Linked DNA regions of Alloyangia pacifica. The protein of the gene in region 1 interacts with the protein of each later gene in a pairwise test. Links are inferred from orthologs where the notes say so. Each region holds a gene or a part of one and is shown in the gene's direction. Other genes may lie near its edges.

Evidence for each region. The genes of interacting proteins can lie anywhere in the genome.
Region 2: the proteins of gyrA (region 1) and gyrB interact in binary tests that used the Escherichia coli proteins (3 or more experiments, as listed by UniProt). The link is inferred for Alloyangia pacifica from one-to-one orthologs.

The regions. Positions count from the first base shown.
Region 1 is NZ_CP022190.1:1,066,638-1,074,507, forward strand. The notes cover bases 1,901-5,214. They hold gyrA (DNA gyrase subunit A), read left to right. Parts: upstream 1,901-2,233; coding sequence 2,234-5,014; downstream 5,015-5,214. Other genes in these bases: CEW88_RS17920 (usg protein), read right to left, coding at 1,901-2,042; CEW88_RS17930 (M48 family metalloprotease), read left to right, coding at 5,177-5,214. Also shown: hemB (porphobilinogen synthase), read left to right, coding at 1-935; CEW88_RS17915 (YSC84-related protein), read left to right, coding at 1,077-1,640; more of CEW88_RS17920, read right to left, coding at 1,773-1,900; more of CEW88_RS17930, read left to right, coding at 5,215-5,869; CEW88_RS17935 (DoxX family protein), read right to left, coding at 5,876-6,445; CEW88_RS17940 (HvfC/BufC family peptide modification chaperone), read right to left, coding at 6,442-7,176; bufB (MNIO family bufferin maturase), read right to left, coding at 7,173-7,870. UniProt on the Escherichia coli protein: A type II topoisomerase that negatively supercoils closed circular double-stranded (ds) DNA in an ATP-dependent manner to maintain chromosomes in an underwound state.
Region 2 is NZ_CP022189.1:192,676-197,156, forward strand. What follows is about bases 1-3,108. They hold gyrB (DNA topoisomerase (ATP-hydrolyzing) subunit B), read left to right. Parts: upstream 1-399; coding sequence 400-2,817; downstream 2,818-3,108. Other genes in these bases: recF (DNA replication/repair protein RecF), read left to right, coding at 1-320; CEW88_RS00885 (GFA family protein), read right to left, coding at 2,896-3,108. Outside these bases: more of CEW88_RS00885, read right to left, coding at 3,109-3,342; CEW88_RS00890 (complex I NDUFA9 subunit family protein), read right to left, coding at 3,409-4,392. UniProt on the Escherichia coli protein: DNA gyrase negatively supercoils closed circular double-stranded DNA in an ATP-dependent manner to maintain chromosomes in an underwound state.

The DNA.
Region 1 (7,870 bases):
CCCAGCAGACGCTGCTGACGCCGGGCGATTTCATCTGGCCGGTCTTCGTGCGCGACGGCGAGGGGATCGTCGAGCCCATCGCCTCGATGCCCGGGGTGAACCGGCTGTCGGTGGACAAGGTGGTCGAGGCGGCGCGCGAGGCGCATGCGCTCGGCATCCCGGCGATCTGCCTTTTCCCCTATACCGACGCTTCGCTGAAAACCGAGGATTGTGCCGAGGCCTGGAACCCCGAGAACCTCAGCAATCGCGCCACCCGCGCCATCAAGGAGGCGGTGCCCGAGATCGCGGTGATGACCGACGTCGCGCTCGATCCCTACAACATCACCGGCCATGACGGCTTCATCGAGAACGGCCAGATCGTCAACGACCGCACGGTCGACGCGCTGGTCAAGCAGGCGCTGAGCCAGGCCCGCGCCGGGGCGGACATCATCGGCCCGTCGGACATGATGGACGGGCGCATCGGCGCGATCCGCACGGCGCTGGAGGCCGAGGGCTTCCACAACGTGCTGTTGCTGAGCTACGCGGCAAAATACGCCTCGGGCTTCTACGGCCCGTTCCGCGATGCGGTGGGCGCGGCGGGCGCGCTCAAGGGCGCGATGGGCGGCGACAAGCAGACCTACCAGATGCAGCCCGGCAATTCCGACGAGGCAATGCGGCTGATCGAACGCGACCTGCAAGAAGGCGCCGACATGATCATGGTCAAGCCCGGCATGCCCTATCTCGACATCTGCCGCCGCGCCAAGGAGATGTTCGGCGCGCCCACCTTCGCCTACCAGGTGTCCGGGGAATACGCGATGCTGGCGGGGGCTTTCGAGAACGGCTGGCTCGATCGCGACAAGGTCATGCTCGAAAGCCTCACCGCCTTCAAGCGCGCCGGCTGCGACGGGGTGCTGACCTATTTCGCCCCGGCCGCAGCGCGGCTCCTCAACGGCTAGCGGGCGCCTTTGTGACGGCCCACATGATCTAGTGACAGGCCGGGCCGGGCTGCCTATACTAGGAAGGGAAAACCGGCGGGACAGCCGGAGAAGAGGCTTGGGCCGGTCCAGACGACCGGACATCAACGAGGATTGAGCAGAATGACCTTTAATCGACGGGGACTCCTCCTGACTCTCGGCGCGCTTGGCGCGACCGGCGCGCTGGCCGCCTGTGGCAACGGCGTGGGTGGCAGCGGCGCGCAGACCATCGACGCGCGGGTGAACGCCACTGTGAACCAGATGTACGCGCAATATCCGGGCACCCGCGATCTCGCGGCGAAATCCGCCGGCATGTTGGTCATGCCGCTGATCACGGAGGCCGGACTCGGCCTCGGCGGCGCCTATGGACGCGGGGCGCTGAAGGTGAACAACGCCACGGTGGACTACTATTCGGTGGTCAAGGGCTCGGGCGGACTGCAGATCGGCGCGCAGCAATACGCGCATGTGCTGTTCTTCATGACCCAAGACGCGCTCTCCAACTTCCGCCGCTCGCCGGGCTGGGCCGCGGGCGCCAACATCGAATACGCGATCCCCGAGGGCGGCGAGACGCTGGCGGCCGAGACCACCACTTCGCTCGCGCCGATCATCGCGGTGATCTTCGGCAAGTCGGGCCTGCACATGGGCGCGACTCTGGAAGGCGTGAAATACACGCGGATCATTCCCTAATCCGCCGCAGGGGGGCGCCGCCCCCCTGCCTCCCCTTAGAATGTTTCTGCCGAGAAGACGGCGGCCTCTCGAGGCCCTTCGGCTTCTTCTCTTTGCAAATGCACGCGCACCGGCGGCACCGTCCGCGAGGCGTCAGTGGTAGCGGAACTCCCCCACCACCTGCCGCCATTCCCCCGCCGAGATCATCTTTCTATGCGTAAAGCGCACCGAGTGCAGCGGGCCTTCGATCTCCTCCTGCCAGAACTCGATGAACCGAAACAGCCGCGGATGGTCGGGCGCCAGGTCGTACTCCTGCCAGACGAAGGTGTTCAGCACGTTCTGGTAGTCGGGCATCCGGTAAAAGAGTTCCGCCGTGGTCAGCCCGTAGCCCTTGAGCATGAGTTCTGTGGGAATCTCGTCCATCGCTTTACCTCGCATGACATCCGTGTAACAAGCGTGCCCAATGCGCGGTTAGTTTTCAAATAAAACAGCATGTTAGCCAGGTGGCGAGTTGGCTGCCAGAATAAGCAACCCGCCGGCATTGCGCCCCACACCTAGCCTCTGATATAGGTAGTCCCAACTACATATAGAGACAGCACGGACAGGCGAGCAACGTGACCGACACGCCGGAAACCCCCGAAAACGAAGAAGAAACTCCGCGCCCCGAGCGGAGCGGTCATGGTGGCCCGGTGATCTCGATCATCGACGAGATGAAGTCGAGCTACCTCGACTACGCCATGAGTGTCATCGTCAGCCGCGCGATTCCCGATCTGCGCGACGGCCTAAAACCTGTGCATCGACGCATTCTCTACACGCTGTGGGAGAACGGACAGACCAAGTCCAAGAACTACCGCAAGTGCGCCACCGCCGTCGGTGACGTCATGGGCCGCTATCACCCGCATGGCGACTCGGCGGTCTATGACGCGCTGGTGCGCATGGCGCAGGACTTCTCGATGTCGCTGCCGCTGATCGACGGGCAGGGCAACTTCGGCTCGATGGATGGCGATCCGCCCGCCGCCTACCGTTACACCGAGGCGCGTCTCGACCGCACCGCCGAGGCGCTGCTCGAGGACATCGAGAAGGGCACGGTCGACTTCGTGCCCAACTACGCCAACGAGCGCAACGAGCCCGTGGTGCTGCCGGCGCGCTATCCCAACGTGCTGGTCAACGGCGCCGAGGGCATCGCCGTCGGCATGGCGACCCGCATCCCGCCGCACAACCTCGGCGAGGTGATCGACGCGACGCTGGCGCTGATTGAGAACCCCGACCTCTCGTCCGAGCAGCTGATCGACTACATCCCCGCCCCCGACTTCCCGACGGGCGGCGTGATCCTCGGCCGCTCCGGGGCACGCAAGGCTTATCTCGAGGGCCGCGGCTCGGTCATCATCCGCGCCAAGACCCGGATCGAGGAGCTGCGCCGCGACCGCTTCGCCATCGTCATCGACGAGATTCCCTACCAGGTAAACAAGGCGACGATGATCGAGCGCATCGCCGAATGCGTGCGCGAGAAGAAGATCGAGGGCATTGCCCACGTACAGGACGAGAGCGACCGCTCGGGCGTGCGCGTGGTGATCGAGCTCAAGCGCGATGCCACCGCCGAGGTGGTGATGAACCAGCTCTACCGCTTCACCCCGATGCAGGTCAGCTTCGGTTGCAACATGCTGGCGCTCAACGGCGGCAAGCCCGAGCAGCTGACCCTGCGCACCTTCCTGACCGCCTTCCTCGACTTCCGCGAGGACGTGATCGCGCGTCGCACCGCCTTCCTGCTCAACAAGGCGCGCGAGCGCAGCCACGTGCTCTGCGGCCTTGCCGTGGCGGTGGCCAATGTCGATGAGGTGGTGGCGACGATCCGCAGCTCGGCCGATGCTTCCGAGGCGCGCGAGAAGCTGATGACCCGGCGCTGGCCGGCAGAGGAGATCGCGCCCTTCATCCGGCTGATCGACGATCCGACCCACAAGATGAATGACGACGGGACCTACAACCTGTCGGAAACGCAGGCCCGCGCCATCCTCGAGCTGCGCCTGCAGCGCCTGACCCAGCTCGGCGTGAAGGAAGTCACCGACGAGCTCGAAGAGCTCGCGGGCAAGATCAAGGAATACCTCGAAATCCTGGGCTCGCGCGAGCGCATCCTCGAGATCATCTCGAACGAGATGATCGCTGTGCGGGACCAGTTCGCCGTGCCGCGCCGCACCGAGATCGTCGACTGGGCCGGCGACATGGACGACGAGGATCTGATCGAGCGCGAGGACATGGTGGTCACGGTCACCCAATCCGGCTGGATCAAACGCACCCCGCTCGCCGATTTCCGCGCCCAGAAGCGCGGCGGCAAGGGGCTGTCCGGCGGCGGCCTGAAAGAGGACGACGTGGTCACCCAGCTTTTCGTGGCCAACACTCACACGCAGCTGCTGTTCTTCACCACCGACGGCATGGCCTACAAGCTCAAGTGCTGGCGCCTGCCGCAGGGCGGCCGCACCTCGAAGGGCAAGGCCATCGTCAACATCCTGCCGATCCCGGCGGGCGTGTCGGTGGCAGCGATCATGCCCGTGGACCGGGACGAGAGCGACTGGGACGATCTGCAGATCGTCTTCGCCACCTCCAAGGGCTCGGTGCGCCGCAACCGGCTGTCGGATTTCACCAACGTCATGCGCAACGGCAAGATCGCGATGAAGTTCGAGGGCGAGGACGAGAACACCCGCCTGATCAACGCCCGCATCTGCTCTGAAGACGACGATGTGATGCTGGTCACCGACTCTGGCCGCGCCATCCGCTTCCCGGTGCCGGACGTGCGGGTGTTCAACTCGCGCAACTCCACCGGCGTGCGCGGCATCAAGCTGAGCAACGGCGACGAGGTCGTGTCGATGTCGGTGATCCGACACTTCGAGGCGGATTCGGACGAGCGCGCCTCCTACCTCAAGATGCGCCGAGCCATGGCCGGGATCGCCGATGACGCCGAAGCCTCGGATGAGGAAGAGGGCAACGCCGACAGCCTGCTGCCGGCCGAGCGCTACGCCGAGATGTCGGCGGTCGAGAACCTGATCCTGACGGTGACGGCGCGCGGCCTCGGCAAGCTCTCGTCGAGCCACGACTACCCGATCCGCGGACGCGGCGGCATGGGGGTCACCGCCTGGGAGAAATCCATGCGCGGCGGCGAGATCGTGGCGTCCTTCCCGGTCGAGATGGGTGATCAGATCATGCTGGCCACCTCCACGGGCCAGTCGATCCGTGTGCCGGTCGAGGGCATCTCCTTCCGCTCGCGCAGCGCCGGCGGGGTGAAAGTGTTCAACACCCGCGAAGGCGAGACCGTGGTCTCGGTCGCCTGGATCGCCGATCAGGACGACGAGGAAAGCGCGGATGGCGCCGAGGGGGACGCGGGCGAAGGCTCGGCCGAGGCGTGATCCCGACCTCGATCTGAATGTGACGCCCGTCCCCTCTGGGGCGGGCGTTCTTCTTTGCGTGATTGAAAAGAGAAGAAGGCCGGGGCAGTTCTTTTGCCGCAGCGGTGCCCCGGTGGCGCGCGGGGCCTTGGCAGGCTCTGCGCGCGGCCCCATATTCCGCCCATGCTCAAGCTCACCCCGATCCTTCTTGCCATCGCCTATGCCCTCATCGCCTACCGCTTCTCGGCCTGGCGCACCGCGCGGGAGCTGGACTCGCGCTCGACCGAGCTGGCCGATCCCAGGCTCAAGGCGCTGACCGACCGCATGGCGGCCGCATTGGACCTGCCGCGCATCCGAGTGAACATCTATGAGATCGCGCCGGTCAACGGACTGGCCGCGCCGGATGGGCGCATCTTCATCACCCGCGGCTTCTACGACCGCTACAAATCCGGTGAAGTCAGCGCCGAGGAACTCTCCTCGGTGATCGCCCATGAGCTGGGCCATGTGGCGCTGGGGCACTCGCGGCGTCGGATGATCGACTTCTCGGGCCAGAACGCGATCCGCACCGTGCTGGTCATGGTGCTGGCGCGGCTGGTGCCGGGGCTGGGGCCGCTGATCGCCAACGCGCTGACCTCGCTGCTGGCGGCGCGGCTGTCGCGCGGCGACGAGTACGAGGCCGATGCCTATGCCGCGGCGCTGCTGCACAAGGCGGGGATCGGCGTCGCGCCGCAGAAATCGCTCTTTGCCAAGCTCGAGGCGCTGAGCGGTGGCGGTGGGCGCGGAATGCCTGCCTGGCTGCTGTCGCACCCCAAGACCTCGGAGCGCATCGCGGCGCTGGAACGGCTTGAGGCGCGCTGGACCGCCGTACAGGGCTGAGGCGGCTCAGCTGCGCGGCAGACGGCGGCCCAGCCAGCGGTCGAGCGAGAGCGCCCCGCCACCGGTGAACACCAGCACCAGCATCAAGAACCCCCAAAGCACCCGCTGGTCGAGGATCGGCGCATCAGGCTGGCGGTCGAAGAGCGCACCGATAGCCGTGGCGTCGACCCCATGGCCGAAGATATCGGTCAGGCTCACCACAAGCAGGAAGCCGATCATGCCAAGCGCCGCGAGCCGGGTGAAGAGCCCGAGGATCAGAAAGAGCGGCAACATGAATTCGGCGGCGGTGCCCGCAGCGACCACCAGATGTGCGAAAAATCCAAGCTGGCTGGCATCGTAGCCAGCAGCCTCCATGGCGCGGGGATAGATCTGCGCGTAGGCGTTCAGCGACAGGCCGAACCCGTCAACCTTGGTCAGTGCAGAGGACCAGAAGAAACCGGCGAGCGTGGCGGCGAAGACGGCGCGGCCGGTAAGGCCGAGCACGGCGGGCGCGCTCCGCGTCACAGTGCCCACGGCACGGTCAAACTGAGCGAGCAGGGACGCGACCCCGGCGGCGGGAGGGGCAAGTTCGGTCATGGCTCGGGGTCTCCTTCGGAGATGAGGGCGCCCGCGTTGAAGAGGCAGGCAAAGATCGCGGAATGGTCTGCCCCCGCGGGCAGAGCGGCACCCAGAGGCAGGCGCCGGGCCAGCGCCTCCAGCGTCGCGGCGGTGCCGGCCGGGGCGGCGCAGGTCCGCACCGCGAGCCTCGGACGGGTGACCAGAACCTCGCCCGGCGGGCTCTGCGCCAGATCCGGACGCTCCGCGTTGCGCCCCCAGATGGCGAGCGCCGGGTGGCGCGTCCGCAGAATCCGTGCGGCGGGATGCAGGCGTGGGGCGCTCGCGGCCAGCGCGTCCGGCAAGAGCTCGGCCAGAACGCGGGGATCCAGGGGGACGGCATCGGCAGACAGGCTGGCTTCGCGCCGGGCCTGCTCGATCCGGGCAACTTCTGGCAGATAGGGCAGCGCGGTAAGCGGCGGAAAGCGCTGAGTCCAGTCCGGCAACTCGGCACCGTAAAGCGCCATGACCGGGCTGCGCGGCGGGTGCTCACGAGCGAAATCTTGAGCCATGGCAGCGAAATAGGTCTCTCCCACCAGCCGCTGCACCACCGGGAAGGCGGCGGCCAGCGCCTCGGTCAGGGCGACAGCGACGTTATTGCGGTAAACGTCGAAGCGGCGCGTGGCGGCGGAGCCCGTCGGATCGCGCAGCACCTCGGGGCGCGGTGCCTCGAGGGCGAGCAGCGCCCCCGCGAACACGCCCTGCCCGCTCATGCCGACCTCCGCCGCGCCATTACCCGTGCGGCGCGCGCGGCCTCGGCTTCGAGGGTGCGGAAATCGGGCACGTCGTTGTCCCACTCGATCAGGGTCGGGCGCGGACCTGTGCGGGCGATGACCTCGGCGTAGAGCGCCCAGACCGGGTCGGCCACCGGCGCGCCATGGGTGTCGATGAGCAGCGGGCCGCCCTGCCCGTCGTCCTCTTCGGCGTAGCCCGCAAGGTGGATTTCCCCGACCAGCTCGACCGGGTAGTCGGCAAGGTAGCCCTGCGCCGAGGTGCCGAGATTGCTGGCAGAGATGAAGACGTTGTTGATGTCAAGCAGCAGCCCGCAGCCGGTGCGGCGGGCGATCTCGGCAAGGAAAGCGGTCTCCGAGAGCGTGCTCTCCTCAAAGACCAGATAGCTCGACGGGTTCTCCAAGAGCATGCGCAGGCCAAGCCGCTGCTGCACCTCGTCGACATGGGCGGCGACGCGCTCGAGCGTGGCCGCCGTGTAGGGCAGCGGCAGCAGGTCGCTGAAATAACTGCCCTCGTGGGTAGACCAGGCGAGGTGCTCGGAAAATTGCGCCGGGCGCACATGGTCGATGAGCCGCCTCAGGCGCGCCAGATGCGCAGGATCGAGCGGCCCCTCGCCACCAATCGACAAGCCGACGCCATGCACGGAGACGGGAAACCGCGCGCGCAGATCGTCGA
Region 2 (4,481 bases), on another replicon or contig:
CCTTCGCGGCCAAGGGCGTGCCCGCCGAGGAGTGTTCGACCGGTGAGCAGAAGGCGCTGCTGATCTCGCTCATCCTCGCCAACGCCCGCGCCTTGGCGCAGGAGACCGGCGCGGCGCCGATCCTGTTGCTCGACGAAGTCGCGGCGCATCTCGATGCGGGTCGCCGTGCGGCGCTCTACGACGAGATTTGCGCGCTCGGCGCGCAGGCCTGGATGACCGGCACCGGGCCGGAGCTTTTCGCCGAACTGGGAGCGCGCGCCCAGCACCTGGAAGTTACCGAACGGGATGGGCAATCATTGGTTGAAAACCGCGGCCTTTGACACCAAATCTTGTGTCAGCGGCGTGACAATCCTGCTTGAACACCGTATAAAACCAACAAAAATCATGAAGGATCGCGGCATGGCCGAACCGGCAAGCGCACAGCAGGAATACGGCGCGGATTCCATCAAAGTTCTCAAAGGCTTGGAGGCGGTCCGCAAACGCCCCGGCATGTACATTGGGGACACGGACGACGGATCGGGCCTGCACCACATGGTCTACGAGGTCGTGGACAATGGCATCGACGAGGCTCTGGCTGGTCACGCGGACTTTGTCCGGGTGAAAATCCACGCCGACAATTCGGTGTCGGTGCGCGACAACGGCCGTGGCATTCCCGTCGACCTTCACCAGGAAGAGGGCGTCTCGGCGGCCGAGGTCATCATGACCCAGCTGCACGCGGGCGGGAAGTTCGACCAGAACTCCTACAAGGTCTCGGGCGGTCTGCATGGCGTGGGCGTCTCGGTGGTAAACGCGCTGTCGGTCTGGCTGGAGCTGCGCATCTGGCGCAACGGCAAGGAGCATTACGCGCGCTTCGAGCATGGCGAGACGGTCGAGCATCTGCGCGTCGTCGGAGATGCCGAGGGCGAGCAGGGCACTGAGGTGCGTTTCCTGGCCTCGACCGGCACTTTCAGCAACCTCGACTACAGCTTCGAGACCCTCGAAAAGCGCCTGCGCGAACTGGCCTTCCTCAACTCGGGTGTGCGCATCATCCTCGAGGACGAGCGCCCCGCCGAGCCGCTGAAGACCGAGCTGCACTACGACGGCGGCGTGAAGGAGTTCGTGAAGTACCTCGACCGCTCCAAGCAACCGGTGATGACTGACCCGATCTACATGACCGGGGAGAAGGACGGCATCGGCGTCGAGATCGCCATGTGGTGGAACGACAGCTACCACGAGAACGTGCTGCCCTTCACCAACAACATTCCGCAGCGCGACGGCGGAACCCATGTCGCCGGCTTCCGCGGCGCGCTGACCCGCACCATCAACAACTACGCGCAGGCCTCGGGCATCGCCAAGAAGGAGAAGGTCTCTTTCACCGGTGACGACGCGCGCGAGGGGCTGACCTGCGTGCTCTCGGTGAAGGTGCCGGACCCGAAGTTCAGCTCGCAGACCAAGGACAAGCTGGTTTCCTCCGAGGTGCGGCCGGCGGTCGAGAGCCTGATGAACGAGCGCCTTGCCGAATGGTTCGAGGAGAACCCCAACGAGGCCAAGCAGATCGTCGGCAAGATCGTCGAGGCGGCGCTGGCCCGCGAAGCCGCGCGCAAGGCGCGCGAACTGACCCGCCGCAAGACCGCGATGGACGTGAACTACCTTGCCGGCAAGCTCAAGGACTGCTCTGAAAAGGATCCGTCGAAGACCGAACTGTTCATCGTCGAGGGTGACTCCGCAGGCGGTTCGGCCCAGACCGGGCGTGACCGGGGCACCCAGGCGATCCTGCCGCTGAAGGGCAAGATCCTCAACGTCGAGCGCGCGCGTTTCGACCGCATGCTCGGCAGCCAGGAGATCGGCAACCTGGTGATGGCGCTCGGCACCGGCATCGGCCGCGACGAGTTCAACATCTCCAAGCTGCGCTACCACAAGATCATCCTGATGACCGACGCCGACGTCGACGGTGCACACATCCGGACGCTGTTGCTGACCTTCTTCTACCGGCAGATGCCGGAGCTGATCGAGGGAGGCTATCTCTATATCGCGCAGCCGCCTCTCTATAAGGTGAGCCGCGGCAAGTCCGAGGTCTACGTAAAGGACCAGAACGCGCTCGACGAGTACCTGATCAACCAGGGCATCGACGGCGCCGGCCTGAAGCTCGGCAACGGCGAGGTGATCGCCGGGCAGGATCTAGTGCGGGTGATCGACGAGGCGCGCCAGCTCAAGCGCGTGCTCGACGCCTTCCCGACGCATTACCCGCGTCACATTCTCGAGCAGGCGGCGATCGCCGGCGGCTTCGTGCCCGGCGCGGTGGAATCGGACCTGCAGGGCGTTGCCGACAAGGTCGCGCAGCGGCTCGACCTGATCGCGCTGGAATACGAGAAGGGCTGGCAGGGCCGGATCACCCAGGATCGCGGCATCCGTCTCGCGCGTATTCTGCGCGGCGTCGAGGAAGTCCGTACGCTAGACGGCGCGATGCTCCGCTCGGGCGAGGCGCGCCGCACCGGCAGCTTCACCCAGGCGCTGCAGGCGGTCTACAGCACCCCCGCGACGCTCGAGCGCAAGGATCGCCGTCAGGCAGTCTACGGGCCGCTCGACCTGCTGAAGGCGATCCTCGAAGAGGGCGAGAAGGGTCTGTCGCTGCAGCGGTACAAGGGCCTGGGCGAGATGAACCCCGGTCAGCTCTGGGAAACCACGCTGGATCCGGATGCCCGCACCCTGCTGCAGGTCAAGGTCGACGACATGTCCGAGGCCGACGATCTGTTCACCAAGTTGATGGGCGACGTGGTGGAGCCGCGCCGCGAGTTCATCCAGCAGAACGCGCTGAACGTGGAAAATCTCGACTTCTGACCCTGTCGGAAGGCTTTATGCGGAAGCGGCGCGCAGTTCCCTGCGCGCCGCTTTGCGTTTCCGGGCCCGGGCGCCCGCTTACCGCCGGGCGAAGTCTTCCAGCAGCATCGGGAAGTCCTCCTCGGGCGGGAAGCCTTCGTAGCTGTGTCGCGCCGGGATCTGCGCCCAGTCCAGCTTCTCCGTGGTCATCGTCTCGATGAAGGGGAGCGACCACTCCGGCACGTCGAACATGACGGGACGCACGTTCACGAAGACCTCGATCCCGTTGATCCGGGTGAACATCCAGGTCCCGCACTCGCGGCACATGTAGTGGTCGAGCTGCGGCCCCTTGATCCCGCCCGTCACCGGCTCCCCGGCGATCACCCTGATCCCGTCCGAGGGCACCATCATGGTGAGGGAAAAGGCGCTGGCGCTCATTTTCTGACAGCCGCGGCAATGGCAGGCGGCGGTCATCATCGGAGGCTTGCTCACCTCGAGCTGCAGTGCGCCGCAGCGGCAGCTGCCGATCTGGGGAAGCTCGGTCATCTCGGTCTCCTTTCGCGCCCGGTCAGGGGCAAAGAAAAAGCCGGCCCCGGGGCCGGCTTTCAGGTGTCACTCGGCCCTCAGGCTGGCGGCCGATTCCTTGATGGCGTCATATTGCCCGCCGGGGCGGAAGCGCCACAGGTAGTCGGGCATGACCGCCTCGGGGGCGACCGGGGAGATACCGAGATCGCTCAGCCCCTTGGCGCCTTCCGACACCACATTGTCCTTGCGCAGCATCACGACCTGATCGCGGGTGATCGGTGCGGTGAAGAGCCCACCGGTGATCCGCTGCACGAATTCCGACACGCCGCCGATCACCGAGGCCAGCCCGTAGGGCAGGTTCACCAGCATCTTGCGGCGGCGGATGACCGTCAGCATCTCCTCGATGAAGGCCCGGAAGCTCTTCACCTCGGGGCCGCCCAGCTCGTAGACACCCGGAGCGGCTGCACCGGTGATTCCCTTCTCCGCGGCCTCGGCCACGTTGTCCACGTAGACCGGCTGGAAGTTGCGGTCCGCGCCGACCAGCGCCAGCACCGGACCCATCCGGGACATCGAGGCGAACCGGTTGAAGAACTGGTCCTCCATCCCGAAAATCACCGAGGGGCGCAGGATCATCGCGCCCTGGAAGGCGGCCAGTACCGCCTCTTCGCCAAGCGCCTTGCTCCGGGCGTAGCCGCTCCTGCTCTCCGTATCCGCGCCGATCGCCGAGATATGCACCAGCGCCTCGGCGCCCTGTTCGGCGGCGATGCGCGCGATGCGCTCCGCCCCCTCGACCTGCACGGCATCGAAACTGTTCTTGCCGCGCTCGTCGAACGTGCCGACGCAGTTCACCACCGCGTCGGCGCCCTGCATCACGGCGCGCACCGAAGCGTCGTCGCGGATGTTGCAGAACACCGGCTCGACCTGGCCGACCGAGCCATAGGGTTTCACGAACAGCGCTTCGTTGGGGTGGCGGACGGCGACACGGACGCGCCAGCCGAGCTTCGCCATGCGGCGGGCGATATAGCGTCCGACAAATCCGGATCCGCCGTAAATGGTGACGAGCTTGCTCATCTGGCTACTCCTGCTCCGAGGTTCTAGGCCTTGAATACCGGCCCGTCCGGCACCCGGCAAGGCGGCTCCTTCGGGTAAGTTGCACAAAA